Regions from separate parts of the Streptomyces sp. NPDC089919 genome, predicted to be linked through region 3. Evidence: riboswitches for the same ligand, from Rfam matches in the RefSeq annotation. Region 3 holds a riboswitch; each other region holds the start of a gene.
What was found. A riboswitch is a leader RNA that binds a small molecule or an ion and turns the genes downstream of it on or off. The one in region 3 is predicted to bind cobalamin.

Region 1 (9,469 bases), on a different contig from region 3:
CAGCACGAGACCGACCACCTGTACGGCTACCTGTACATCGACCGGCTCTCCAAGCGCGAGCGCAAGGACGCCCTGCGCCAGATGGAAGAGGGCACCCCGCGCTACGAGACCGTGCCCAACGCCTAGTCGGCACCCGCCACGCGGAAGGGCCCCGCACCGGAACTCCGGTGCGGGGCCCTTCGCATTGGCCGGCTAGAAGTCCTCGTCGAGGTCGACCGTGCCCTCGACGGCGACCTGGTAGGCCGAGGGGCGGCGCTCGAAGAAGTTGGTCAGCTCCTGGACGCCCTGCAGCTCCATGAAGGAGAACGGGTTCTGCGAGCCGTAGACCGGCGGGAAGCCGAGGCGGACCAGGCGCTGGTCCGCGACGCACTCCAGGTACTCGCGCATCGACTCGGTGTTCATGCCGGGCAGGCCGTCACCGCACAGGTCGCGGCCGAACTGCAGCTCCGCCTCCACGGCCTCCTTCAGCATGTCGGTGACCTGCTGCTGGAGGGCGTCGTCGAAGAGCTCCGGCTCCTCCTTGCGGACCGTGTCCACGACCTCGAAGGCGAAGTTCATGTGCATGGTCTCGTCGCGGAACACCCAGTTGGTGCCGGTGGCCAGGCCGTGCAGCAGGCCCCGGCTGCGGAACCAGTACACGTAGGCGAAGGCGCCGTAGAAGAACAGGCCCTCGATGCAGGCCGCGAAGCAGATCAGGTTCAGCAGGAAGCGGCGCCGGTCGGCGGCGTCCTCCAGCCGCTCGATCTTCTCGACCGAGTCCATCCACTTGAAGCAGAACTGCGCCTTCTCGCGGATCGAGGGGATCTCCTCGACCGCGTCGAAGGCCGCCGCGCGGTCGTCCGGGTCGGGCAGGTAGGTGTCGAGCAGCGTCAGGTAGAACTGGACGTGCACGGCCTCCTCGAAGAGCTGGCGCGACAGGTACAGGCGCGCCTCCGGGGAGTTGATGTGCTTGTACAGCGTCAGCACCAGGTTGTTCGAGACGATCGAGTCGCCGGTCGCGAAGAACGCGACCAGGCGGCCGATCATGTGCTGCTCGGCGGGCGTCAGCTTCGCGAGGTCCGCGACGTCCGAGTGGAGGTCGACCTCCTCCACCGTCCAGGTGTTCTTGATCGCGTCCCGGTAGCGCTCGTAGAAGTCCGGGTAGCGCATGGGCCGGAGGGTCAGCTCGAAGCCGGGGTCGAGCAGGTTCTTCTTTTCGGTGGGCATTACTGGCAGGCCTCGCAGGACTCGGGGTTCTCAAGGGAGCAGGCCAGCGCCTCGGCATCGACGGCCTGCGGGAGGGGGGTGGCGGCGGCCGGGACGGCGGCCGTGCCGGACGCGGCGCGGGCGATCTTCGTCGCCGGGCGCGAGCGCAGGTAGTACGTGGTCTTCAGGCCCTGCTTCCAGGCGTACGCGTACATCGAGCTGAGCTTGCCGATGGTGGGCGTCTCCAGGAACAGGTTGAGCGACTGGCTCTGGTCCAGGAAGGGCGTACGGGCCGCGGCCATGTCGATCAGGCCGCGCTGCGGGATCTCCCAGGCGGTGCGGTACAGCTCGCGCACCTCGGCCGGGATCCAGCCGAAGCCCTGCACCGAGCCGGAGGCCTCACGCAGCGCCTCGCGGGTCTGCGCGTCCCAGACGCCGAGCTTCTTCAGGTCCTCCACCAGGTAGGCGTTGACCTGGAGGAACTCACCGCTGAGCGTCTCGCGCTTGAAGAGGTTGGAGACCTGCGGCTCGATGCACTCGTACACGCCGGCGATCGAGGCGATGGTCGCGGTCGGCGCGATGGCCAGCAGCAGGGAGTTGCGCATCCCGGTCGTGGCGACCCGGGCGCGCAGCGCGTCCCAGCGCTCCGGCCAGTTGAGCTCGACGTCGTAGTGGTCGGGGTGCAGCACGCCGCGCGCGGTCCGGGTCTTCTCCCAGGCCGGCAGCGGGCCGTGGCGCTCGGCCAGGTCGCAGGAGGCCTCGTACGCCGCGAGCATGATCCGCTCGGCGATCTTCGTGGAGAGCGCCTTGGCCTCGGCCGAGTCGAAGGGCAGCCGCAGCTTGAAGAAGACGTCCTGGAGGCCCATCGCGCCCAGGCCCACCGGACGCCACTTGGCGTTGGAGCGGCCGGCCTGCTCGGTCGGGTAGAAGTTGATGTCCACGACCCGGTCGAGGAAGGTCACGGCGGTCCGGACGGTCTCGTCCAGCCGCTCCCAGTCCAGCTCGCCGGCCTCGGTCACGAAGGCGCCCATGTTGACCGAGCCGAGGTTGCAGACCGCGGTCTCGCCGTCGTCGGTGACCTCGATGATCTCGGTGCACAGGTTCGAGGAGTGCACCACGGCGCCGGGCTCGGCGGTCTGGTTGGCGGTCCGGTTGGAGGCGTCCTTGAAGGTCATCCAGCCGTTGCCGGTCTGCGCCAGGGTGCGCATCATGCGGCCGTACAGGTCCCGGGCCGGCATGGTCTTGCGGGCCAGGCCCGCGGCCTCGGCCTTGGTGTACGCGGCGTCGAACTCCGCGCCGTACAGGTCGACCAGCTCCGGTACGTCGGAGGGGGAGAAGAGCGACCACGGGGCGTCGGCGTTCACCCGGCGCATGAACTCGTCCGGGATCCAGTGCGCGAGGTTGAGGTTGTGGGTGCGGCGGGCGTCCTCGCCGGTGTTGTCGCGGAGCTCCAGGAACTCCTCGATGTCCGCGTGCCAGGTCTCCAGGTAGACGGCGGCGGCGCCCTTGCGGCGGCCGCCCTGGTTGACCGCGGCCACGGAGGCGTCGAGGGTCTTGAGGAACGGCACGATGCCGTTGGAGTGCCCGTTGGTGCCGCGGATCAGCGAACCGCGGGCGCGGATGCGGGAGTACGCCAGGCCGATGCCGCCGGCGTGCTTCGAGAGCCGGGCCACCTGGTGGTAGCGGTCGTAGATCGAGTCCAGCTCGTCCAGCGGGGAGTCCAGCAGGTAGCAGGAGGACATCTGCGGGTGCCGGGTGCCGGAGTTGAAGAGCGTCGGCGAGGACGGGAGGTAGTCCAGCCGGCTCATCAGGGCGTAGAGCGAGGTCACTTCCTCCAGCGCGCGGACGCTGTCGTCCTCGGCGAGGCCGCAGGCGACCCGGAGCATGAAGTGCTGGGGGGTCTCGACCACCTGGCGGGTGATCGGGTGGCGCAGCAGGTAGCGGCTGTGCAGGGTGCGCAGGCCGAAGAAACCGAAGCGGTCGTCGGCGCCGGCCGCGACGGAGGCCTCGACCAGGGCGTCCAGCCGGGCGGCGTGCAGCTTGACGAAGTCGGCGGTCCGGTCGGCGATCAGGCCCTCGCGGTGGCCCACCTCGACGGAGGCGGCGAAGGAGGTCGCGCCCTGGCCGGTGGCCTCGTCGGCGATGGCGAGGGTGAGCAGCCGGGCGGCGAGCCGGGAGTAGGCGGGGTCCTCGGAGATGAGCCCGGCGGCGGCCTCGGTGGCCAGGCCGCGCAGCTCCGCCTCGTCGGCGGTGGCGCTGCGGCCGCGCAGGGCGGCGGCGGCGACCCGGCCCGGGTCGGTGTCCGGGAGGTCCGCGGTGAGTTCCGTGAGGGTGCGCAGCAGAGCGGCGCCGGGGCCCCCGGGCTCGGCAGGAGTCTCGGACGGCTCGGACACGGCGCGCGGTGCGGCAGGCGCGATGGTCACGGTGGGGGGCTCTCCCTCGCTCGGCTCCGGTCACCACGGCGGGCGGGCGTGCGGGGGCGCGTGCGGGCGTGGCAGAAACGCGTACTCCGCACGGCGTCCACCGGCCCAACCGCGAGGCCCGGACGTCTCGGCACCCGGTTCGGTCGACCCGGGCACACCGTCGGCAGGTCCTCGGACTCCCGATGCACGAATGCGTGCACTTCATACCGTTGCGGGACAGTTCCGGATTCTCACCGGATTCCCCTGCGGCGACAGCGAGGACGAGCATACATGTGGGGGCGCCTGATCGTGTGACCCCCTAGATGTTGTGTCGCCCGCGACGGGGAGTCCCGGGGCCGTGTCTCTCCGCTACCGTCCTGCGGAGGCGGGGCGCCCGGTACCGGGCCCGTACCGGGGCATGCCGCAGGGCCCTCCCCGCGGCCCGGCCGGGCGCGTCGTACGACGGCCGGCGGGCGGCCGCGGGGACGGCCGGAAACGATCGGTGGACTGCCGGGGCCCTACAGGTCCAGCCCGTACGTCAGGAGGCTCAGGCCCGGGCGCGGGGACCAGTCGCGTTCGGGGGAGCGGGTGAAGCCCAGGCGTTCGTAGATGCGCTGCGCGCCGCGCATGGCGGGCTGGGTGGACATCACCATCCGGGTCACCCCGGGGGTCGCCCGGGCGCGTTCGAGGCAGGCCCGGACCAGCGCCTCGCCGGCACCCCGCCCGCGGCCCTCCCGGGCCACCGCGAGCATCCGGAACTCCGCCTCGCCCGCGCGGGCGATGTCGGCCAGTGGGCTGCCGGGCGGGGCGTACGCCAGACCGCCCAGGAGCCGCCCCTCGCGGTCGACGGCGACCAGGACGGTGCCCTGGGCCGCCCGGCCCGCCACATCGCGCAGGACGGCCGCGTAGGGGTCGTCGTCATGCCCTTCGAGCAGGCCGTCCAGGACGTAGGCGCGGGCGGTGACCTCGCCCAGCTCGGCGTATTCGGCGGGCAGGGCTTCCCTGATCACGATGTCCATGCTCCGAGTGTGCCGCACCGGTACGGCGGAGGGCCGCCGGGGATCCCCCGACGGCCCTCCGGCCCCGCGGCGCCGCGCTCAGCAGCAGCGGAAGCCCTCGCGCGGATCCGCCTCGCGGGCGTCCGTACGGGCCCGCTCGAACTCCCGGCGGGTCGGCACCGCCGCCCCGGGGTCGTGCGCGCGCAGGTGCGCGAGGTGCCGGTCGTAGGCCGCCTCGCCGGTGAACTCGCGGACGTAGAACCGGATCCGGGCCAGCAGGCCGGCCGCCGTCACGAGGTCACGCCCTCCTTGACGCGGCCGCCGCCCGAGTCGAGTCCGGCGGCCGCGAGCTCGGCCTTCTCCTCGGCCGTGGCGATCAGCCCGGCCGGGGCGACGATCTTCGACTCGACATAGGGGGCCTCGTGCAGCACCACCGACTCCGGCCTGCGGGCCGCCTGGACGCAGACCCGCAGCGCGTCCGCCAGCACCACCACGATCAGGACCGCGAAGAGCGCGGACAGGACGCCGTCCACGGTCGAGTTGGTGACCACGGTGTGCATGTCGTCCAGCGACTTGGCCGGCGGCAGCACCTTCCCGGCGTCGATGCCCGACTGGTACTTGTCGCGCTGGGCGAAGAAGCCGACCCGCGGGTCGTCGGAGAAGATCTTCATCCAGGAGGCGGTGAGCGTCACCGCGGCGTCCCACACCAGCGGTACGCCGGTCACCCACGCCCACTTCAGCCGGCCGGACTTGACCAGCAGGGTGGTGCACACGGCCAGGGCGACCGCGGCCAGCAGCTGGTTCGCGATGCCGAAGAGCGGGAAGAGCTGGTTGATGCCGCCGAGCGGGTCGTGCACGCCGACCCACAGGAAGTACCCCCAGGCGCCCACCACGAGCGCGCTGGAGATCCAGACCCCCGGCTTCCAGCTGACCTGCCGGAAGGGCTTGTAGACGTTGCCCAGGGTGTCCTGGAGCATGAAGCGGCCCACCCGGGTGCCCGCGTCCAGCGTGGTCAGGATGAACAGCGCCTCGAACATGATCGCGAAGTGGTACCAGAAGGCCTTCAGCCCGGCCCCGCCGATCACGCCCGAGAAGATCTCGGACATGCCCAGCGCGAAGGTGGGCGCACCGCCGGTCCGGGAGAGCAGGCTGGCCTCCTCCACGTCCTTGGCGGCCTGCGCCAGCGCCTCGGGGGTGATGCTGAAGCCGAGGTGGCCGATGGCCTCGGAGGCGGTCTGCACGGTCGTGCCGACCACTCCGGCGGGGGAGTTGACGGCGAAGAACAGGCCCGGCTCGATGATGCAGGCCGCGATGACGGCCATCACGGCCACGAACGACTCGGTCAGCATCGCGCCGTAGCCGATCATCCGGACCTGGGTCTCCTTCTGGACCATCTTCGGGGTGGTGCCCGAGGAGACCAGGGCGTGGAAGCCGGAGAGCGCGCCGCAGGCGATGGTGATGAAGACGAACGGGAACATCGAGCCGGCGAAGACCGGCCCGTCCCCGCGCGAGGCGAAGTCGGTGACCGCCGGCATCTTCAGCGTCGGCATGGCGATGACCACCCCGAGCGCCAGCAGCGCGATGGTGCCGACCTTCATGAAGGTGGACAGGTAGTCGCGCGGGGCCAGCAGCAGCCACACCGGCAGCACCGAGGCGAGGAAGCCGTAACCGACCATCCACAGCACCAGGGTGGTGGGCTTGAGGGTGAAGAAGTCGGCCCAGGAGGACTCCGCCACCCAGCCGCCGGCCACCAGCGAGAGCAGCAGCAGCGCCACGCCGATCAGCGAGACCTCGGTGACCCGACCGGGCCGCAGCACCCGCAGGTACACGCCCATGAAGAGGGCGATCGGGATGGTCATGCCGATGGAGAAGACGCCCCAGGGCGAGTGCGACAGGGCGTTGACGATCACCAGCGCCAGCACCGCCAGCAGGATGATCATGATGGCGAAGACCGCGACCAGGGCCGCCGCGCCGCCCACCGGGCCGATCTCCTCGCGCGCCATCTGGCCGAGCGAGCGGCCGTCGCGGCGGGTGGAGAAGAAGAGCGTGACCATGTCCTGGACGGCGCCGGCGAAGATCACGCCGGCCACGATCCAGATGGTGCCCGGCAGATAGCCCATCTGTGCGGCGAGCACCGGGCCGACCAGCGGACCGGCGCCCGCGACGGCCGCGAAGTGGTGGCCGAAGAGCACCCGCCGGTCGGTCGGGTGGAAGTCGACACCGTTGTCAAGGCGTTCGGCCGGGGTGGCCCGCGACTTGTCCACCCGCAGCACCCGCCGGGCGATGAAGCGCGAGTAGAAGCGGTACGCGATGGCGTACGAGCCCAGCGCCGCGGCGAGCAGCCAGGCGGCCGAGATCTCCTCGCCCCGGGAGAGCGCGAGCACCCCCCAGCCGAGCGCCCCGACCAGGGCGACCAGGGCCCAGACCGCCATTGCCGCGGGCGTCATGCCCCCCGACGGCGAAGGCGGGTCCGCCATGCCGGCCGGACCCGCCGCGTTCCGCTCCGATCCCGTTGATCCCGTTGATCCCGGTTTCGCCATGACCCTCGTCCCCTCGTGATCATCTACGCAATGCGCAGGGAATCTACGGGGACCTGCCCGCTGGAGGTAAGACCCCGTCCGTATACCGGTACGAGAGTCAACTCCCCGTCAGACGGCGGGGCGCTGGAGTCGGGCTACGAACTTGTAACGATCGCCCCGGTAGACCGAGCGGACCCACTCCACCGGCTCGCCGTCCGCATCCAGCGAGTGCCGGGAGAGCATCAGCATCGGCAGGCCGACGTCGGTGCCGAGCAGGCCGGCCTCCCGCGGGGTGGCCAGCGAGGTCTCGATGGTCTCCTCGGCCTCGGCCAGGTGGACGTCGTACACCTCCGCGAGGGCGGTGTAGAGCGAGGTGTACTTGACCAGCGAGCGGCGCAGTGCGGGGAAGCGCTTGGCCGAAAGGTGCGTGGTCTCGATGGCCATCGGCTCGCCGCTGGCCAGGCGGAGCCGCTCGATCCGCAGCACCCGCCCGCCGGTGGTGATCTTCAGCAGGCCGGCGAGGGTGTCGTCGGCGGTGACGTAGCCGATGTCGAGCAGCTGGGAGGTCGGCTCCAGGCCCTGGGCCCGCATGTCCTCGGTGTAGGAGGTCAGTTGCAGCGCCTGGGAGACCTTCGGCTTGGCGACGAAGGTGCCCTTGCCCTGGATGCGCTCCAGCCGCCCCTCGACGACCAGCTCCTGGAGCGCCTGCCGGACGGTGGTCCGGGAGGTGTCGAACTCCGCGGCCAGCGTGCGCTCCGGCGGCACCGGGGTGCCGGGTGGGAGCGTTTCGGTCATTTCGAGCAAATGCCGCTTGAGTCGGTAGTACTTGGGCACGCGCGCGGTACGAGTGGCTGCCCCGCTCTCCGGCTCCGTGAGCGCCCCTTCGGTGGCCATCGCCGCCTGCCTTCCCGACTCCAGTTTCACAGCCGTCACCGGCTCCTCCGTCTCTTGCGGTCACATCGTGACACGGGCCGGAGCACGGACGTCGCCCCTCCCTGAGGTGTCGGTCCGGTAACGGACTCACACCTCGTTTATTACACCCTTGACACCCCCAAAGGTCTAGGCCAAGCTCCAGGCTACTGGTCTAAACCAATATGGATCAGATCCCGGCCCCACGGCAGTACTTGGCGTATTTCACGTACGGCGGGCAGGGGGACTGCAGCATCCCTGAGGAGGGTGGCGTGAAGCGCAAGCTCATCGCGGCGGTTGGTGTCGCGGGCATGGTGATCGGTCTGGCGGCGTGCGGCGGCTCGGACGACAAGAAGGACGGCGGCGACAAGCCGTCCGCCGCCAAGGAAATCACGGTCTGGCTGACGGTCGACGCCCAGAACAACTGGCCGGACCTGGTCAAGGCGGCCGACGACGCGGTGATCGCGAAGCACCCGGGCCTGAAGGTCAAGCACGAGTACTACGGCTGGCCGGACAAGAACGCCAAGCTCGACGCGGTGCTCGCCACGGACAAGGCTCCGGACGTGGTCGAGATGGGCAACTCCGAGATGATCGGCTACATGTCGACCGGCGCCTTCTCGGAGATCGACGCCTCGAAGTACGACAACTCCGCGGCCTGGCTGGACGCCCTCAAGGAGTCCGTCACCTACGACGGCAAGACCTACGGCGTCCCCTACTACGCCGGTGGCCGCGTGGGCACCTGGCGCAAGGACGTCGCCGCCGAGGCGGGCGTCAAGGCCGCCCCGAAGAGCTGGGCCGAGCTGACCTCCGCCCTGGACGCCATCCAGAAGAAGAAGGGCGCCAAGTTCAGCGCCTGGTACCAGCCCTCGCCGGACTGGTACGCGGCCATGTCCTTCGTCTACGACGCGGGCGGCGCCATCGCCAAGAACGACGGCGGCCAGTGGAAGGCCTCGCTCTCCTCGCCCGAGTCGATCAAGGGCCTGACGCAGTACAAGGCGATCCTCGACAAGTACATGCACGCCGACAAGACCAAGGACGAGTCCGACCGTCCGGTCGTCTTCGGCCAGGGCAACGCCGGCGCCATCTTCGCCGCCGCCTGGGAGGGCGGCACCGCGGCCACCCCGGAGAACGACAAGGTCGGCAAGCTCGCCGACAAGCTCGAGAACTTCGTGATGCCCGGCCCGAACGGCAAGAACCTCCCGGTCTTCCTCGGCGGCTCCGACCTGGCGATCCCGTCCAAGTCCGGCGCCAAGGACATCGCCGGCGAGTGGATCAACGCCTTCACCGGCGCGCAGGGCCAGAAGGGCCTGATCGCCAAGGGCAACCTGCCCAACAACAAGACGGACCTCGGCCCGCTGAAGGCCGACCCGAAGACCCAGGTCGCGGCCACCGCGGCCGAGTCCTCCTGGTTCGTCCCGACCGCGCCCGGCTGGGGCCAGGTCGAGAAGGCCAAGCT
Region 2 (9,469 bases), on a different contig from region 3:
CCCGTCCGTGCGGTCGAAGCGGACCGGGGCCTGGAAGCGGGCCTTGCGGGCGGCCCGGCGGAAGACGGTGAGGACGGCCGGGCCGGCCAGGCAGACGCACACGAAGTTGGTCACCGCCCGACCGGTGTCCCAGCCGAGCGAGGTGGCCAGGTCGAAGGCGAGGTAGCGCTGGAACTGCTCGGTGAAGGGCAGTCCGGGCAGGTAGGCGATGGAGCTGTTCGGGTCGAGGGAGAAGGGCCAGAAGGAGAGGTTGAGCAGGAAGCCGAAGAGGTAGCCGGAGACCGAGCCGTAGCCGGCGAGCAGCAGCACCTCGCGGCGGCCGGTCGCCTTCGGGAGGAAGCCGGCGAGCATGCCCACGAAGGCGCAGCCGAACATCTGGTACGGCATCCAGGGCCCGACCCCGCCGGTGATGAGGGCGGAGGCGAAGAGGGAGGTGCAGCCGAGGGTGAAGCCGAAGCCGGGACCGAAGACCCGGCCGGCCAGCACGAGGATGAAGAAGACCGTCTCGATGCCGGCGGTCCCGGCTCCCAGCGGGCGGATGGCCGCGTTGACGGCGGAGAGGACGCCGAGCATGGCCAGCGCCTTGGAGTTGATGCCGCCCTCGGCGATCTCCGAGATCACCACGCAGAGGACGATCACCAGCAGCACACCGAAGATCAGCGGCGGCGCGTAATTGGAGCCGAACTTCCCCGGGGCGACCAGGAAGGGCCAGAAGAACGCGACGATCCCGAGGAAGGCGGCCATGGCGATGACCAGCCCGGCGCGCGGGCCGATCCGGATGGCGGGGCCGAGCGCGCTCACGCCGTCGCCCCGCTGTCCTGCGCCAGGGCGGCGGCGGCCTGGGCGACGGTGAGGTACGGGAGCGGGGCGAGGATCTTCGCGGTCTGCGGGGCGAAGACGGGGGACGCCACGATGACTTCGGTGGTGGGGCCGTCGGCCACCACGTCCCCCTCCGCCATGACGACGACGCGGTCGGCGGCCCGGGCCACGAACTCGACGTCGTGTGTGGAGATCACCACGGCCCGGCCCTCGGCCGCGAGGTCGTCGACGATGCGGATGAGTTGTTCCTTGGCCCGGTAGTCGAGGCCGCGGGTGGGCTCGTCGAGGAGCAGGACCCGTGGGGCGGCGGCGAGTTGGATGGCGAGGACCAGGGCGAGCTTCTGCCCCTCGGACAGGTCGCGGGGGTGCGTGCCGTCGGGGATGCCGGGCGCCAGGCGGTCCAGGACGGCTCGGGCCGTGGTGCCGGAGAGCCGCACCTCCGATTCGGTGTCGGCCTGTTCCAGCTCCTGCTTGACGGTTTCCAGGTACAGCAGGTCGGTGGGGGTCTGCGGGACCAGGCCGACGAGTTTCCTGGCCTCGGCGGCCGACAGCTTCTTCGGGTCCGCGGGCCCGGCCGGGGCCGGCTGCGGGATGCGGACCGTACCGGCCGCGCGGGGGCCGGAGCCCTGCAGGGCCCACAGGAGCGAGGACTTGCCCGAGCCGTTGCGTCCCATCAGGGCGGTGACCTCGCCGCCGAGCAGGGTCAGGTCGACCTCGCGGACGGCGGGCACGCCCTGGTAGCTGACGGTGATGCCGCGGGCGGCCAGCAACTCGGGGCCGGCGGTGACCGGCGGCCGGGCCGGACCGGGCACGGTCCCGGCCAGCCGGGTGCGGACCGGGGCGGCCTCGCGGCGGGCGTCGCGGATGGACAGGGGCAGCGGATCCCAGCCGGCGGCGCGGCCCAGCTCCACGATGGGTGGTGCGATGGACGTGGTGCGGAAGACCTCGGCGGGCGGCCCCGACACCACCCGGCCGCCGCCGGGGAGGTGGATGACGCGGTCGGCGTACTGGACCACGCGCTCCAGCCGGTGCTCGGCGAGCAGGACGGTGACGCCGAGGTCGTGCACCAGCCGGGTGACGGCGGCCAGGACCTCCTCGGCGGCCGTGGGGTCGAGTGCGGAGGTGGGCTCGTCCAGGACCAGGACCCGGGGGTGCGCGGTCAGGACCGAGCCGATGGCCACGCGCTGCTGCTGGCCGCCGGAGAGTTCGTGCAGGGCCCGGTGGCGCAGGTCGGCCAGGCCCAGGAGGTCGAGGGTCTCCTCGACGCGCTTGCGCATGGTGGCGGGCGGGATCGCCAACTGTTCCATCGTGTAGGCGAGTTCTTCCTCCACGGTGTCGGTGACGAATCCGTCGAGCGGGTCCTGGCCCACCACCCCGACGACGTCGGCGAGTTCGCGGGGCGGGTGCTCGGCGGTGTCGCGGCCGTCGACGAGGACGCGGCCGTACAGGGTGCCGCCGGTGAAGTGCGGGACCAGGCCGTTGACGGCGCCCAGGAGGGTGGACTTGCCGACGCCGGTGTGGCCGACGACCAGGCAGAGTTCGCCCTCCTCCACGGTCAGGTCGACCTCCTTCAGGACGGGTTCTGCGGTGTCCTCGTACTGGACGGTGACCTGGTCGAAGGTGATCACGGGGCTGCCTCGGTGCGCGGTGCGGGGACGGGGGCGGTGGGGCGGGGGGCCGGCGGCGGTGCGATGAAGCCGGCGGCCCCCGCGAGGAGGATCGCCGCGGCGGGGACGAACGGGAGGGTGGGCCAACTGAGCGGGTAGATCGACGGGTTCAGCTCGGCGGCGTTGAAGCCCGCGTTGCTGAAGAGCAGCACCGCCGAGAGCACTCCGCAGCCGGCCACCGCCCACTCGGCGAGCAGCCAGGGGTCCGGCCGGTAGGTGGTGCGGGTGACCCGCCGGCCGCCGAGCCGCAGTCCGGCGACGCAGAGCAGGGCGCCGGCCGCCATGGCGGGCAGCCCCAGCAGCTTCGGCGCGGTGGCGTCCAGAAGGCCGTAGGCGCCGGCGCACAGGCCGCACATGCCCAGCAGCATCAGCACACCGGTGATCCGCCGGGAGCGGCGGGTGGCGGTGCCGGCCCTGCCGTACCCGCGGGAGTCCATGGCGGCGGCGAGGCGCAGCGAGCGCTCCAGCGCGTCCTCGAGCACGGGGACGACGATCCCGCGCAGGGCCCGCATGCCCTTGGTGCGGCCGGCTCGCAGCCGCCGGGCGCGGTGCACCCGCTGGACGCTCTGGACCAGTTGGGGGGCGACGCTGATGGAGACGGTGACCGCGACGCCGAGTTCGTACAGGGCGCCGGGCAGCACCCGCAGGGCGCGTTTCGGGTTGGCGAGGGTGTTGGCCGCGCCGATGCAGCAGAGCATGCAGGCCAGCCGCAGGCCGTCGGTGGCGGCCGAGAGCAAGGCCTCGAGCGAGACCGGGCCGCCGAGCTGGATGCCGGCGTACCAGTCGGGGGTGGGGATGTGCGGCAGGGAGAAGAGGAAGTGGTCGTGAGGGGTGACGCCGGTGGCGAAGACCGCCCGGAAGAGCACCCGGATGGTGACCACGGTCAGGGCCAGGTACAGGTAGTACGGGAAGCCGCGGGCCCAGGGCGCGTCGGTGCGGCGCATGGTGATCACGTAGCCGAGGACGGCCAGCACCAGGAACAGCAGGAGCGGGTTGTTGGTGCGGCTCACGGCGGTGGCCAGGGCCAGCGCCCAGGTCCACCAGGCCACGGGATGCAGGGTGCGGGGCAGGCGGCGGCCGCCCGGGGCCGCCGCGCGGGCGGACCCGGGCGGCTTGACCGTGGCCGGTGTGAAGGTTCGGGCCATCCGGGGCTACTCGGCGCGGCGGCGCTTGACCGCCGCGTACGCCGCCGCTCCGCCGATCAGCAGGACCAGGGCGCCGGTCGCCACCGCGGGCAGGTAGGAGCCGGCGTCGTGCGCCGCGTCCGAGGCCGGGGCCGCGTCGACGACCACGGGGCCGCGGCTCGGCGCCGGTGCCGCGACGGCGGGCGGCGAGGACGCCTCGGACGCGCTCGGCGAGGGGCTGGCCGAGGCACTGGGGCTGGCGCTGGGGCTGGGTGCCGCGGTCGTCGGCGGCGGGGTCGGGGACGGCTGCGGGGCGGCCGTCGTCGGTTGCGGCTGGGGCTTCGGTCCGGTGTTCGTGCCCGGCGGGAGGGGCGCGGCGGTCCGGGTGTCCCTGGGCTCCGGCCGGGAGCCGCCGGTGGGCTCGGTGTTGTGGGCGCGCAGCTGGTCGGGGGTGACGGTGGGCTTGCCCTCGGTGCCCTCGATGTTGGTCCCGCCGAAGATCCACAGGTCGACGCTGCCCGGCTTGGGCTTGTAGAGCATGGCGCCGAGCTGGCTGTAGGACCAGGTGCGCTGGCCCGGGTCGGCGTGCCAGTAGGACCAGTACGCGGAGGCCGGCGGGGTCAGCACGCAGTCGTCCTGCTGCGGGGTGGGGTACTGCTTGCCGCCCTTGTAACCGCTGTAGCCGATGCGGCAGATGAAGGCGGGGCCGTCGTGACCGGTGCCGGTGGTGCGCCAGCCGCCCTGGTTGAGGAGTTCGTAGCCGGTGGTGGGGGTGGTGCCGCAGGAGCGGTAGACCGGGCCGCCCCAGTGGCTGAAGTCCACGGCCAGGACGACGCCCGAGGTCGTCGTGCACCGGCCGATGGGCTGCGGGGCGGCCCCGGCGGGGGCCGCGGTGGCGGTCAGGGCAGCGGCGGTCACGCCGAGGGCCGCAGCGGTACGGGCGAGGGAGCGGCGGTTCACCGGTGGGCACCGCCCGTGGCGATCCGGGTGCGGGCGGTGCGTACGAACGCGGCGCCGAGAACGGTCAGGAGCATCGCCGCGCCACCGATCCCGGCCACCTGGGCGCCGGTGGAGGCGAGCGGTCCGCCCGCGCCACCCGCCCCGCCGTTCTCCCCGGGGGTCACGATCCGGGGCGAGGTCGAAGCGGTCGGCGAGGCGGACGCTCCGGTGCTGGGCTGGGCCGCGGTGCCGGTCAGGCTGCGCTTGAGGGTGCCGAAGGAGATGCCGGTGGCGCCGCCCACGGCCTGGGTGGAGGCGCGCAGGTCGGAGCCGCGCTGGCCGCCCTTGGCGATGTTGAAGCCGCCGTCCTTGTTCTGCTGGGAGGCCAGGAACTTCCGGGCCTTGGCGATCTGGCGCTGGTACTTCGTCTTGTCCAGGGACAGTCCCTGGACGGCGAGGGCGGCGGAGTTGACGGAGTTGCCGGAGGCGCCCGGGAAGCCGCCGTCGGTCTTCTGCTGTTTGGCGAGCCAGGCCAGCGCCTTGTCGACGGCCGCCTGGGAGTTCTTGTCCTTCAGCAGGTCGAGGGCCATCGCGGCCATCGCGGTGGAGTCCACCTCGGCCTTGCTGGGCTCGCCGATCAGGCTCACCCAGGCTCCGGAGGGCTGCTGGAGGGTCTTGAGGTACGCGATGGGCCGGGCAGCGGCGGTCTTCTCGCCGGCGCGCAGTTGGGCGATGACGCCCAGGGACTGCGAGAACACGGACGTGGCGTTGGTGTAGGCGCCCTTGGCCGCGCAGCTCCGGTCGGGAGCGGGGGACTTGGCGGGGCAGACCGCCTTGGCGAGCGCGGCGATCAGGTCCTTGCCGGCGAACTTGCGCGGGTTGCGGCCGACGGCTTCGGCGAGCAGGGCGGTCTTTCCGAGGGAGCCGCCGCCCGCGTACTTCGTCCCGATGTTGGTCCAGTTGTTGATGGTGCGGCCGGCGCCGTCCTTGCCGCCGCGGTCGAGGAAGTCGACGATCCCGCGCAGGGCGGTCTTCTCGGCGCCGGTGGCGGCCAGGGCGTACGCCCCGTCGATGGTCAGGCCGAAGTCGGCGAATCCGGTGCCGGGGGTGCTCTCGTAGTAGTGGCCCTTGATCAGGCGGCTGCTCTTGACGAGGTAGGCCGAGCCCTTCTTCGGGTCGGGGGCCGCGCCCGGGACGGTGGTGGGGCCGGCCGTCGGCCGGGTGGTGGGCACGGTGGGCGTGGGGGTCGGTGCCGGCTCCTCGCGGGTCAGCGCGAACAGGTCGGTGCGGGCGCCCGCGACGGTCGCGGGGACGGTGGCGTAGAGCAGCGGGTCGGTGCCCCCGGCCTCGAACGCGAAGGCACCACTGGTCAGTTGCTGCTTGGACAGCCAGGAGACGGCCGCGTCCGCCGCGTCGACGTCGCCGAGCGCGCGCATCGCCTGGGCGGCGAAGCCGGTGGCGTAGGCGCTGCCCACCGTGCCGTACGAGGCGGCCGGCAGGCCGCCGTCCGCGAGCTGGGCCTTCTTGAGGTAGGCACGGGCCTTGGCCACCTCGGCGGTGTACCCGCCGGCCCGCTTGAGGGCGAGGACCATCAGGCCGGTGGCGCCGGCCTCGCTGTCGCACCAGTCACCGGGGCGGATGAGCATGCTGGTGAAGCCGCCGTCCTCGCACTGGAAGTCGGTCAGCCGGCTCACCGCGTCCGCCGGCGGCTTCAGACGGCCGCCCACCAGGGCGATGACGGCGAGCGCCTGCCCCTCGGCCTGTCCGGAGGTGGTGGGGAAGTCGCCCTTGACGGTGCAGCCCGGCAGGGGCGCGGGGGCGTCCGAGCCGCTGGGGCAGACGCTCTTGACGAGGTCGCCCAGCAGGTCGTGGCCGCCGGTCGCGTGCGGGTCGCCGCCGATGGCCTCGGCCGTCAGGGCCAGGCGGGCCGCGGCGGCCGGCTCCGGGACCTGGTCCTTGCCCGCCGGGTAGGCGAAGGCATCGGTCTGCTCGGGCCGGGCCAGGAAGGCGGCGGCCTTGGCGGCCGTCGGGCTCTTGCGGTCGGCCGCTGCGAGCGCGAAGACGCTCTCGGCGGTGAGCAGGTGGTTGGGGGCGCCGGTCGTCACGTCGACGACCCGCTCGCCGTCCTTGAGCTGCCCGGTCACCCAACGGGTGGCGGCGGCCATGTCGACGGCGCCGTAGGGGATTCCGGGCTTGGCCGGGTCCGTGGGCCGGGGCTTCGAACCGCCGCCGGCCCGGACGTCGTCCGGGGAGAAGGTGGGCCGGCCCTTGCTGCCGCCGATGTCCGTGCCGCCGTACACCCAGGCGTCCACGTCGCCCGGCTTGGGGGTGCGGGACATGGCGCCGAGCGGGCTGTACGTCCACTTCTTCTGTCCGGGCGAGGCGATCCAGTACGACCAGTAGGCGGAGGCCGGCGGCGTGAGCTCGCAGGCCTCCTTGTCCGGAGTCGGGTACTGCTTGCCGGAGTTGAAGGAGGCGGTGCCGATCCGGCAGATGAAGGCGGGGCCGTCGTGGACGGTGCCGGCCGTGGTGAAGCCGGCCTCGTGCAGCAGTTCGTAGCCGGTGGTCGGAGTGGTGTCGCAGCCGCGGACGACCTTCCCGCCGAAGGGGCCGAAGTCGACCGCGACGACGGCGCCGACGGTGGCCGTGCACTTCGTGAGGGGGTCGGCGCTGGCAGGTGTGGCAGGTGCGAGGAAGGCGACCGCCGCACCGCACGTCAGCGCCAACGCCGCGCCCAGGCCCAGGAGTCTGCGCCCGGCGCTCCTGTGCCGGTTCGCCTGCTGTTCGGTCTTCACCCGCGGCCCCTCGTCCGTGCCGGACGGAGTACGGGAACGTGGCGGGACGCCCCGTGCGCGAGCTCCGCGGGGGCGATGACGACCACGCCGTAGTCCGCGACGGCGTTCTTCGTGCACTGACACGGCCACAGGCAATCCGGCTCGCCCGGGACGGTGCCGGGCCTACGGTTGCGGGTCAGCGCCGGAATTCGACCGGCTTCCCCTGGGGCTGAGTACTTATCAGCCGACATCGAACACGCCCCGGACAGCGCCGTCAAGGTGGGGTGCGTCTCATCCGATCGGCGCCGTCGGCCCCTGCTCGACCGCGCTGGCGGACCCTTGATCACTCAGGTAGCGTCCTGGGCGCCACATGGGGGAATCCGGTGCGAATCCGGAGCTGACGCGCAGCGGTGTGGCACGGCGGACGCCGTGCCGAGCCCGAATGCCCGTGCGGTGACGAAGCATCAGGAAGCCGTACCACGCGTTCCGGACGGCGGCCCCCTCCCCCGGCCGTGCCGTCCTGCGGCGTGCCGTCGGGGACGAGCGGCCGGCCGGCGTCCGCCGACCCCAGGAGCAGGCCATGAACCGTTCCCGTACCTCCCGCCGTCTCGCGCTCGCGGCGCCCGCCGCGCTCGGCGCCTTCGCGCTGACCGTGCTGCCGGCCTTCGCCACGTCCACCCCGGCGCAGATCGCCACGTCCAAGGCGAACGGTGTGACGTACCTCAAGTCCCTCCAGGCCGCGGACGGTTCGTACGCCGGATCCGGGCTGTCCAACGAGTGGGCCTTCAGCGCCTTCGCCGCCGCGGGTACCGCGGTCGTCGACGTCTACCCCGGCGGGGACACCACGAAGAACGCCCGGACCGTCTACCGCAACCTGCTCGGCACGTCCGGCTGGCCCTCCGCCTCGCCGGTGGTCACCGACTACGAGCGGGGCGCCCTCAACGCGAACGCGGCCGGCATCGACCCGGCCCGGGTCTCGGCCTCCCGCAACCTGATCGCGAACATCTACTCCTACTGGCAGACCGCCGAGCCGGGCTACTTCGGCCCGTCCGCGAACTTCAACGGCACCGTCTTCGCCGCGCTCGCCCTGGGCGGTGCCAAGACGCAGGCCGGCGGGGTCCGCATACCCCAGTCCCTCACCGACTCGCTGGTGGCCCGCATCCGCGCCAACCAGCACAACGACGGCGGCTGGCAGTACAGCAAGGCCGAGGGCAACCCGACCGCCCTGGCCACCGCCGGCGACGTCGACATGACCGGCGCGGCGATGGCCGCCCTGTGCGCCTCCGGCGTCCCGAACACCGACGCCGACGTCGTCCAGGCGAAGGACTTCCTCAAGGGCAAGCTGGTCAACACCACCGGCGCCTTCAACTCGATGTACGGCGTCAACACCAGCTCCAACGGCTGGGGCGTCGCGGGCCTCAACGCCTGCGGCATCAACGCCCAGACCGGCGACTTCGTCACCCTGGCCGGCAGGACCCCGGTCGACTTCCTCATCGCCAACCAGTACAACCCTGCCGGCGGTTTCAAGTACAAGCCCAGCGACACCGCCCCGAGCGCCTACGCCTCGATCGACGCGCTGCGCGCGGTGGTCGGCGGCGGCTTCACCTCCGCCCCGCCCGTCCCGGTCACCCCGGGCGCGCCGCAGTGGGTGGCCCAGTCGGCCTTCACCTCGGGTACCGCGACCAAGCTGGCGCTCACTGTGGACGACGGCGCCGGCAACCTGAAGGCCTGCGCCGTCTCCATCACGCCGACCGGTACCACCACCACCCTCGGCGACGTCCTGACCGCGGCGATCGGCTCGGCCGCCCCGTCCGGCTGCGTCACCAGCGTCACGCCGTCGTCCGGGACCGGCACCGTCACCGCCGTCAACGGCAAGGCGAACAGCGGCTCGAACAGCTGGAAGGTGAGCGTGGACGGGTCCGCCTTCGCGGGCGCCACCCGCGGCAAGGTCATCAACGTCGGTGACACCATCGCGCTGCGCTGGGGAGCCTGACGGACGGCGGGCGGGGCGGGTCAGCACCGGCCCCGCCCGCACCCTCCCGACGGATCAGAAGGACGTCCAGACGAACGACACCTGGTCGCCCGCGTTCAGCTTGAACTGGCAGCCGCCGACCGGGGTGGGCGTGCCGTTGACGGATATGTTCCA
Region 3 (9,469 bases):
CTCTACGAACTGCGCGAGCACAGCGCCGGCCTCAACGCGGGCCGCTGGGACTACCTCTTCAGCCTCATCAAGACCTTCGGGCACCGCACCGACTTCCTGCTGCCGGACCGCGCCAAGGTCACCATGACCGCGCCCTTCATGCGCGCCTACACCGAACTCCTGGTCCGCACCTGCCACCGGCGCGGGGCCCACGCCATCGGGGGCATGTCCGCCCACGTCCCGGCCAAGGACCCGGAGGCGAACGACGCGGCCCTCGCCAAGGTCCGCCTCGACAAGGAGCGCGAGGCCGAGGACGGCTTCGACGGCTCCTGGGTCGCGCACCCGGGCCTGGTCCCGGTCTGCCGGCAGGTCTTCGACGGAGTCCTGGGCGACCGCCCGGACCAACTCGACCGCACCCGCGAGGACGTCCGGGTCGAGGCCCCGGACCTGCTCTCCGTACGCCGGATCAGCGGCCCGCCCACCGAACAGGGCGTGCGCACCAACATCGCCGTCGCACTGCGCTACTTCGACGCCTGGCTGCGCGGCCAGGGCGCGGTCGCCCTGGACGGCCTGATGGAGGACGCGGCGACCGCGGAGATCGCCCGCGTGCAGATCTGGCAGTGGCTGCGGCACGGCGTGCTCGACCGGGCCACCGTGCTCCGGGTCCTGGACGAGGAGGCCGCCGCCCTCGGCGCCGCGTACCCGTGGGCCGCCGTCGACGAGGTCCGCGAGCTCTTCGAGCGCACCGCCCTCACCCCCGAACTCCCGCTCTTCTTCACCCCCGACGCCTACACCCGCCACCTGGTGCGCGTGCCGGGGGCGGGAGCATGAGCGCGCACCTGCGCCGGGTCGGGATCGTGGGCGGCGGTCAGATGGGCGCCGGGATCGCCGAGGTCTGCGCCCGGGGCGGGCTCGACACGGTCGTCTGCGAGGCGGACGCCACGGCCGCCCGGGCGGCCCGGGAGCGGGTCGCGGTCTCCCTCGAACGTGCCGTACAGCGCGGCAAGTTGGATCGGATCTCGGCCGAGGACGCGCTGGCCCGGCTGGTCTTCACCGGCAGCCTGGAGGACCTGGCCGACCGGCAGCTGGTCATCGAGGCCGTCAGCGAGAACGCCGAGGTCAAGACCGAGGTCTTCGCGGCCCTGGACAAGATCGTCGAGGACCGTGGGGCGATCCTGGCGACGAACACCTCCTCCCTGCCCGTCATGCGGCTGGGCATGGCCACCGAGCGCGCCGACCGGGTGGTGGGGCTGCACTTCTTCAACCCGGTGCCCGTCCTGCCGCTGGTGGAGGTCGTCGCCTCGCTCCACACCTCCCAGGACGCCCTGGCGGCGGTGACGGCCTTCGCCCGGGACGCCCTCGGCAAGACGGTGATCCGCTCGCAGGACCGGGCCGGCTTCGTCGTCAACGCCCTCCTCGTCCCGTACCTGCTGTCGGCGATCCGGATGGCCGAGTCCGGCTTCGCCACCGCGGCCGACGTCGACGCCGGCATGGAGCTGGGCTGCGCCCACCCGATGGGCCCGCTCAAGCTCGCCGACCTCATCGGCCTGGACACCGTCGCCGCCATCGCGGAGTCGCTGTACGACGAGTTCAAGGAACCCCTCTACGCCCCGCCCCCGCTGCTGATGCGGATGGTGCAGGCCGGGCTGCTCGGCCGGAAGACCGGCCGCGGGTTCCACACCTACGACCGGGACTGCTGAGGGACCCGGTGCCGCCGCCGGGCTGAGGGGCCCGGCGGCATGCGGTGCGAAGGGGGTGCGGCGGAGTGGTGTCCGCCGCACCCCGTTCGCGTCCCCGGCCGAGGCCGCTTTCAGCGGGCCGAGGCGACCGCCAGGGCGACCCGGACCGCGTCCGCCGTGGCTCGTACGTCGTGGACGCGTACGGCCCAGGCGCCCTGATGGGCGGCGAGGGCGGAGAGCGCCGCGGTGACGGCGTCGCGGCCGTGGGCGGGCGGCGGGGTGCCGTCCGGGTCGGCCAGGACGTGGCCGAGGAACCGCTTGCGGGAGCCCGCGACCAGGACCGGCCGGCCCAGCGCGCACACCTCGGCCAGTTGCGCCACCAGCGCCAGGTCGTGCTCGGCGCGTTTGGCGAAGCCGAGTCCCGGGTCGACCACCAGGCGCTCCGGCGGGATGCCGTCGGCCACCACGGCCTCGATGCGGGCGCGCAGTTCCGCCACCACCTCGGCGATCACGTCACCGTAGGCGGCACGGCGGTTCATGCCCTCGCTGAAGCCGCGCCAGTGCATCACGACGAACGGGACCCCGCAGGCCGCGACCGCAGGGACCATGGCGGGGTCCGCGAGCCCGCCGCTGACGTCGTTGACCAGGACCGCGCCGGCGTCGACGGCCCGGGCGGCGACGGCTGCGCGCATGGTGTCCACCGAGACGCGGACGCCCTCGGCAGCCAGGTCCCGGACGACAGGGACGACCCGGCGCAGCTCCTCCGCCTCGTCCACGCGCGGGGCGCCGGGCCGGGTTGACTCGCCGCCCACGTCGACGAGGTCGGCCCCCTCGGCCACCAGGTCCAGCCCGTGCTTGACGGCGGCGCCCGCGTCGAACCACCGGCCGCCGTCGGAGAAGGAGCCGGGGGTGACGTTGACGACCCCCATGACCGCGCACCGGTCCCAGTCCGGCAGTCCCTCGACGGGAGCGGGCCGCGTGCGGCCCCGGGGACTCACGGCGCCACCCGGGTCGGCTGGACGAGGTGGCGCCGGTACGCCTCGGTGGTGAAGAAGGCGGGCAACTCCCGCGCCACCAGGGTCCGTTCCAGAAGCTCGCAGGCCTGCGGCACCAGGGCTCCCGGATCCTCCCGGGCCAGGGCCGCGGACTCGGCGTCGATCAGGCCGAACAGGTCCTCCTGCGAGATCAGACGGTGTCGCAGCCACTGCCACAGCCGCGCGCGGGCGATCTCGGCGGTGGCGGTGTCCTCCAGCAGCCCGTCGAGGGCGACGGCCCCCCGGCCGCGCAGCCACGCGTCGAAGTACCGCAGTACGACTGATACGTTCGCGCGGATCTCCCCGATTTGCGGCGGCACCGCGGAGCCGCGTACGGACAGCAGGTCCGCGGCGCGCACCCGCACCTCCTCCAGGGTGCGGTGGATCTGGTGCGGGCCGCTGCCGAGCCGGCGGTCGAACGCCTCGCGGCAGACGGGCACGAGCGCGGGGTGGGCGACCCAGGACCCGTCGAACCCGAGGCGGGCCTCGTACTCCTTGTCCGCGGCCACCCCCGCCGGCACGGCCCGGTCGGACGGGACTCCCTTGTCGGGGAGTTGGGCGGCCACGCCACCGATCGCGTGCGCGCCGCGCCGGTGGCAGGTGCGCACGAGCAGTTCGCTGTACGCCTGCATGAAGGGGGCGGTCAGGGCGATCTCGGTGCGGCCGGGCAGCAGGAACCGGGCCTGGTGTCCGAAGGTCTTGATGAGGCTGAAGAGGTAGTCCCAGCGGCCCGCGTTGAGGCCGGCGCTGTGCTCGCGCAGCTCGTAGAGGATCTCCTCCATCTCGAACCCGGCGGTGATCGTCTCGATGATGGCGGTGGCTCGGACCGAGCCGCGCGGGATGCCGAGGAGGTCCTGGGCGAGGACGAAGACGTCGTTCCAGAGCCTGGCCTCGTACCGGTTCTCCAGCTTGGGGAGGTAGAAGTACGGGCCGGAACCGAGGTCGAGCTGCCGCCGGGCGCAGTGGAAGAAGTACAGCCCGAAGTCGACCAGCGACGCGGACAGCGGCCTGCCGTCGGCCGTGAGGTGTTCCTCGTCGAGATGCCAGCCGCGGGGACGGACCATGACGGCCGGGACCTCGGCTCCCAGCCGGTACTCCCGGCCCTGCGGGGAGGTGAAGTCCACGCTCCGCCGGCACACGTCGAGCAGGGTCAGCTGGCCGCCGACGATGTTCGCCCACAGCGGGGAGGTGGCGTCCTCGAAGTCGGCCATCCACACCCGGGCGCCGGAGTTGAGGGCGCCCACGGCCGTCCTGGGAGTGGGCGGGCCGGTGATCTCCACGCGGCGGTCGGTCAGGTCCGGGGCCGGTGGGGCGGTCCGCCAGTGGGGGTCCTCGCGGACGCCCGAGGTGGCACGGGGGAAGTCCAGCCGGGAACCCGAGGCCAGCCGGTCCGCCCGGTGCCGGCGCGCGGTCAGCAACTCGCGGCGGCGGCCGGCGAAGGCCGCGTGGAGCCGGGCCAGGAAGTCGAGGGCCTCGGGGGTCAGGACCTCGTCGTGGCGGTCGCCGGGCGGACCGAGGACTTTGATCCGGTGGGGTGGTGCGTGGGTGGGCATGGTGTGCTCTCCGAAGGCGGTGGTGCTGGTGGGCCCTGGTCCCCGTAGGGGCCGGTCCGGGCGGGGCGCCGGGGCGCCCCGCCCGGACCGGCGGCCGTCAGCCCTGCTCGGCCGGGAGTTCCGCGCGGACCTCGCGGGCGGCGGCGACCAGGTGCTCCAAGGAGGCGCGGGTCTCGGGCCAACCGCGGGTCTTCAGGCCGCAGTCGGGGTTGACCCACAGCCGCTCGGCGGGGATGGCCGCCAGGCCCTTGCGCAGCAGGCCGGCGGCCTCGGCGGTGCTCGGCACGCGCGGGGAGTGGATGTCCCAGACGCCCGGACCGGCCTCGCGCGGGTAGCCGTGCCCGGCCAGCTCACCGGCGACCTGCATGTGGGAGCGGGCGGCCTCGAGGCTGATGACGTCGGCGTCGAGGTCGTCGATCGCCTGGACGATGTCCCCGAACTCGGCGTAGCACATGTGCGTGTGGACCTGGGTGTCCGGCCGGACCCCGCTGGTCGTCAGCCGGAAGGACTCGGTGGCCCACGCCAGGTACTCGGCGTGGTCGGCGGCGCGCAGCGGCAGGGTCTCGCGCAGCGCCGGCTCGTCGACCTGGATGACCGAAGTGCCCGCGGCCTCCAGGTCGTTGACCTCGTCCCGCAGGGCGAGCGCGACCTGCCGGGCGGTCTCGCCCAGCGGCTGGTCGTCGCGGACGAAGGACCAGGCGAGCATGGTGACCGGGCCGGTCAGCATCCCCTTCACCGGCTTGGCGGTGAGCGACTGGGCGTACGAGGTCCAGCGCACGGTCATCGGCTCGGGGCGGGAGATGTCCCCGGCCAGCACCGGCGGGCGCACGTAGCGGGTGCCGTACGACTGCACCCAGCCGTGCTGCGTGGCGAGGTAGCCGGTCAGCTGCTCGGCGAAGTACTGGACCATGTCGTTGCGTTCGGGCTCGCCGTGTACCAGGACGTCCAGGCCGGTCTTCTCCTGGAAGGAGATGACCTCCTCGATCTCGCCCTTGATCCGCGCCTCGTACCCGGCGGTGTCGATCCGCCCGGCCCGCAGGTCCGCACGGGCCACGCGCAGTTCGTCGGTCTGCGGGAAGGAGCCGATGGTGGTGGTGGGCAGCGCCGGCAGCCCGAGGTGGGCGCGCTGGGCTGCGGTGCGCTCGGCGTAGGGCTGGGCGCGGCGGCCGTCGGCGTCGGTGATCGCCGCCGTGCGGGCGCGTACCGCGGGGTCATGGGTGAGGGCGGAGCCGGCCCGGGAGGCGAGGTCGGCGCGGTTGGCGGCCAGTTCGGCGGCGATGGTGTCCGTGCCCTGGGCCAGGCCGCGGGCCAGGACGGCGATCTCGGTGGTCTTCTGGCGGGCGAAGGCGAGCCAGCGCCGGACCTGGGTGTCGAGGTCGCGCTCGGCCGAGGCGTCCAGCGGGACGTGCAGCAGGGAGCAGGAGGCGGCGACGTCCACCCGGTCCGCCAGGCCCAGGAGGGTGCCCAGGGTGGCGAGGGACTTCTGGTAGTCGTTGATCCAGATGTTGCGGCCGTTGACCACGCCCGCCACGAGCCGCTTGCCGGGCAGGCCGCCCACGGCCGCGAGGTCCGCGAGGTTGCCCGCGCCGCCCTCGGTGAAGTCCAGGGCCAGGCCCTCCACGGGAGAGGCCGCGAGGACCTGGAGGGCTTCCCCGAGCCGGCCGAAGTACGAGGCGACCAGCAGCTTGGAGCGGTCGGTGAGGGCGCCGAGGTCGCGGTAGGCGCGGGCCGCGGCGTTCAGTTCGGCGGGCGTACGGTCCTGCACCAGCGCCGGCTCGTCCAGCTGCACCCACTCGGCGCCGGCGGCGCGCAGGGCGGCCAGGACCTGCGCGTAGACGGGCAGCAGCCGGTCCAGCAGCGTCAGGGGCTCGAAGTCCGCGGCCACGCCCGGGGCCGGCTTGGCCAGCAGCAGGTAGGTGATCGGGCCGACCAGCACCGGGCGGGCGGCGTGGCCGAGCGCGAGGGCTTCGGTGAGCTCGGCGACCTGCTTGGCCGCGTCGGCGGTGAAGACGGTGTCGGGGCCCAGTTCGGGGACCAGGTAGTGGTAGTTGGTGTCGAACCACTTGGTCATCTCCAGGGGCGCCACGTCCTGCGTACCGCGCGCCATGGCGAAGTAGCCGTCCAGGGCGTCGGCGGCGACCGCCTCGCGGTGCCGGGCGGGGACAGCGCCGACCATGACACTGGTGTCCAGGACGTGGTCGTAGTACGAGAAATCACCGGTGGGCACTTCGTGGATGCCGGCCTCGGTGAGCTGCCGCCAGTTCGAACGGCGCAGGTCGGCGGCGGTCTCCCGGAGGGCGTCGGCACTGACGCGGCCCTTCCAGTAGCCCTCGACGGCCTTCTTCAGTTCGCGGTTGTGCCCCTGTCGGGGGTAGCCGTACACGGTGGCTCGTGCTGCCGCGGCTGCGGGCTTCGCTGTCACGGAACTCTCCTTCGCGAGATGTCTCCAGGAACATCCCGGCGACGGGACGCGGACGCGAAGGGAACGACGGAACGGGCGGCCCACGCCGCGGGACGGATGCCCGGGGTGCCGCTCGCTGTGTACGCCGACCCGCCCACGAGGTCACCGGGATATCCGCACACGGAACCGTCCGGGTGCGGGCAACGGGCAGGTCTTCGGACTCGCGGGCACGCCTGCCGGTCTCCCGGCGGGCACCTACTGGCCGTCGCTTCCCAGGACCGTTTCTCCGGTCCCAGTGCGTATGACGGCGGTCGTTCCCGCTCACCGCTGCGGGGCAGTCCCGGATTCCCACCGGGTTCCCTCTTACGACACCCCGCCTGGCGGACGGGGTGAACCAGCTGCCCGGCCAGCCTAGGGTCCCTGATCGCGTGGCGGCGAATCCCGTCCGGCATGCGGACACCGGTACGAGGTGTCCGGGGTGGTCCCGAACAGTACTCCCTTCCAGGGGCGTTGGCCCCGACCGCCCCGACGGCCCGGAGACGACCGCGGCCCCGCCACCCCTCCGAGGAGGGGCGGCGGGGCCGGCAGGGACCGCTGTGCGGGTCAGACCAGCGACGACACCGGCTGGGCGGCCGGGGCCTGGGTGCCGGCCGGGTCGGTGCGGTGGGCCAGGAGCCGCTGGGCGAGGACGCCGAAGACGACTCCGAAGACGGCCCACATGACGACCTGGACCGAGACCGAGGCCACCCGGAAGTCCCACAGCACGGCCGCGGGGAACTCCGGCTTGACGGCGTCGGTGTTGTCCGGGAGCACCAGGAACGCGAGCCCGGTGGCGACGACGAAGCCGGCGAGGGCGGTCAGCGTGGCGTTCCAGTTGCCCAGACGCGGTGCCAGCCGGCGCCCGAGGATGATCGCGCCGACCCCGAGCAGCACGCTGAGCAGGATCATCAGGAAGAACAGCGTGGTGCGCTGCCCGATGGTGTCGGGGTTGCCGACCGCCGGCGGGGTGGCCGGGTACTTCAGGAACGGCACGAAGTAGACCAGGGTGAAGGCACCGCCGGCGGTGAGCGCCGCGGTCGCCCGCGGGCTGAACCCGCCGGCCCGGCCGAGGACGAACGAGAACGCGAGGGCGGCGATGCCACCCAGCGCGACCCCGTAGACCAGGACACCGGTGGCGAGGCCGACGGTCGACTGCACGGGGCGGCTGACCAGCTCTTCCTCTTCCTCGGCGGCGGGCGCGGCGGCCGCGCCGTGACCGGCGTGGTCGTGCGCGTGGCCGGCCGCCGGGGCGGCTTCCTTGGCGGCCGAGGCCTCTTCGACGGCGATGGAGCTCCGGACCGGGGGCTCACCGACGGCGTAGGCGACGACGAAGGCGAACAGCCCGGCGATCAGGCCCGCGAGCATGCCGCGGACGAGAAGACCTCTGACAGTGGAGGCGTACATGGTGCGTGTGCCTCTCAGTGGCAGGGGAAGCCGAGCAGGTGGCGGCCGTCGTGCACCCACTCGTGCACGCCCGCGCCGGAGAACACGGAGGTGGCGCCCTGCTCGGCGCCGACGAAGTACAGGGCCACCAGCATCAGCAGACCGCCGAAGAGGGCCCAGGGCAGGACGGCCTTGACGGGCAGCGGAGCCGACGGGGAGACGGCGGGGGTGGGTATGGCAGCGGAAGCGACGGCCTCGGCCATGGTGGAACCTCCTCGGGGAACAACGCGTCCCATGTGGTGGTGCAGGACGACGGTCCTCGGGTCTGACTCGCCACGGCGCTCCCGGGGGAGCACCGCAGCACACAGTGGCGCGACCATGCCGGATTCACACCGGGCTTCCGTCTCGCCGTCGTCGCTATGTGCAGATGTCGGCGTGACGTTACAGCCCGGAACTGCGCAGGTCCAAGTGGATGAGTCCCTGATCACAGCCGGTGGCCCGCGCTGCGGGACACGACGGCGGCCGGCGGGCCGCGGTCCGGGCGCCCGGCGTCCCCGGGGGAGGTCCCCGGGGACGCCGGGCGGGGCTCAGCCGTGGGTGAAGTGCGGCGGGCGCTTGTCCACGAAGGCGGCCATGCCCTCCTTCTGGTCGGCGGTCGCGAACACGGCGTGGAACAGGCGGCGTTCGAAGCGGACGCCCTCGGCGAGGGTGGTCTCGAAGGCGCGGTTGACGACCTCCTTGGCCATCATCGCGACCGGCTTGGACATCTCGGCGACGGTCGTGGCGACGGCCAGTGCCTCGGCGAGCAGTTCGTCGGCGGGGACGATCCGGGAGACCAGTCCGGCGCGTTCGGCCTCGGCGGCGTCCATGGTGCGGCCGGTCAGGCACAGCTCCATCGCCTTGGCCTTGCCGACGGCGCGGGTCAGGCGCTGCGAGCCGCCGATGCCGGGGATGACCCCGAGCTTGATCTCGGGCTGGCCGAACTTCGCGGTGTCGGCGGCGAGCAGGATGTCGCAGAGCATGGCGAGCTCGCAGCCGCCGCCCAGGGCGTAGCCGGAGACCGCGGCCAGGGTGGGGGTGCGGACCTCGCCGAGCCGGTCCCAGGCGGTGAACCAGTCGGAGAGGTACATGTCCATGTAGCCCTGCGGACGCATCTCCTTGATGTCGGCGCCGGCGGCGAAGGCCTTCGCGGAGCCGGTGAGGACGATGCAGCCGACGTCCGGGTCCCGGTCCAGCTCCTCGGTGGCGGCCACCACCTCGGTCATGACCTGGAGGTTCAGGGCGTTGAGGGCTTCGGGCCGGTTGAGGGTGAGGAGGGCCACCCGGCCCTTGCGCTCGACCAGGATGGTCTCGTACGCGCTCATGCGGCGGGTCCGTTCTGGGGTCGGAGGGTGCGGACGA

Region 1: another riboswitch for cobalamin. It lies ahead of AB0O40_RS29010 (ribonucleoside-diphosphate reductase subunit alpha); the one in region 3 lies ahead of metE (5-methyltetrahydropteroyltriglutamate--homocysteine S-methyltransferase).
Region 2: another riboswitch for cobalamin. It lies ahead of AB0O40_RS14090 (hypothetical protein); the one in region 3 lies ahead of metE (5-methyltetrahydropteroyltriglutamate--homocysteine S-methyltransferase).

What each region holds. Positions count from the first base shown of each region.
Region 1 is NZ_JBFBGK010000092.1:21,513-30,981, forward strand. It holds gene def (peptide deformylase) at 1-126, shown strand, start outside; gene AB0O40_RS29005 (ribonucleotide-diphosphate reductase subunit beta) at 193-1,206, opposite strand; gene AB0O40_RS29010 (ribonucleoside-diphosphate reductase subunit alpha) at 1,206-3,608, opposite strand; cobalamin riboswitch at 3,753-3,893, opposite strand; gene AB0O40_RS29015 (GNAT family N-acetyltransferase) at 4,106-4,606, opposite strand; gene AB0O40_RS29020 (YbdD/YjiX family protein) at 4,685-4,879, opposite strand; gene AB0O40_RS29025 (carbon starvation CstA family protein) at 4,876-7,062, opposite strand; gene AB0O40_RS29030 (GntR family transcriptional regulator) at 7,234-7,998, opposite strand; gene AB0O40_RS29035 (extracellular solute-binding protein) at 8,286-9,469, shown strand, end outside.
Region 2 is NZ_JBFBGK010000026.1:62,357-71,825, forward strand. It holds gene AB0O40_RS14065 (ECF transporter S component) at 1-744, opposite strand, end outside; gene AB0O40_RS14070 (ATP-binding cassette domain-containing protein) at 798-2,447, opposite strand; gene AB0O40_RS14075 (energy-coupling factor transporter transmembrane component T) at 2,444-3,631, opposite strand; gene AB0O40_RS14080 (hypothetical protein) at 3,638-4,570, opposite strand; gene AB0O40_RS14085 (prenyltransferase/squalene oxidase repeat-containing protein) at 4,567-7,344, opposite strand; cobalamin riboswitch at 7,457-7,579, opposite strand; cobalamin riboswitch at 7,652-7,792, shown strand; gene AB0O40_RS14090 (hypothetical protein) at 7,904-9,316, shown strand; gene AB0O40_RS14095 (DUF4430 domain-containing protein) at 9,371-9,469, opposite strand, start outside.
Region 3 is NZ_JBFBGK010000024.1:769-10,237, reverse strand. It holds gene aceB (malate synthase A) at 1-810, shown strand, start outside; gene AB0O40_RS13055 (3-hydroxybutyryl-CoA dehydrogenase) at 807-1,679, shown strand; gene folP (dihydropteroate synthase) at 1,790-2,587, opposite strand; gene aceB (malate synthase A) at 2,653-4,245, opposite strand; gene metE (5-methyltetrahydropteroyltriglutamate--homocysteine S-methyltransferase) at 4,343-6,667, opposite strand; cobalamin riboswitch at 6,835-7,060, opposite strand; gene AB0O40_RS13035 (CbtA family protein) at 7,250-8,089, opposite strand; gene AB0O40_RS13030 (CbtB-domain containing protein) at 8,104-8,331, opposite strand; gene AB0O40_RS13025 (enoyl-CoA hydratase) at 8,656-9,432, opposite strand; partial or broken gene mmsB (3-hydroxyisobutyrate dehydrogenase) at 9,429-9,469, opposite strand, start outside.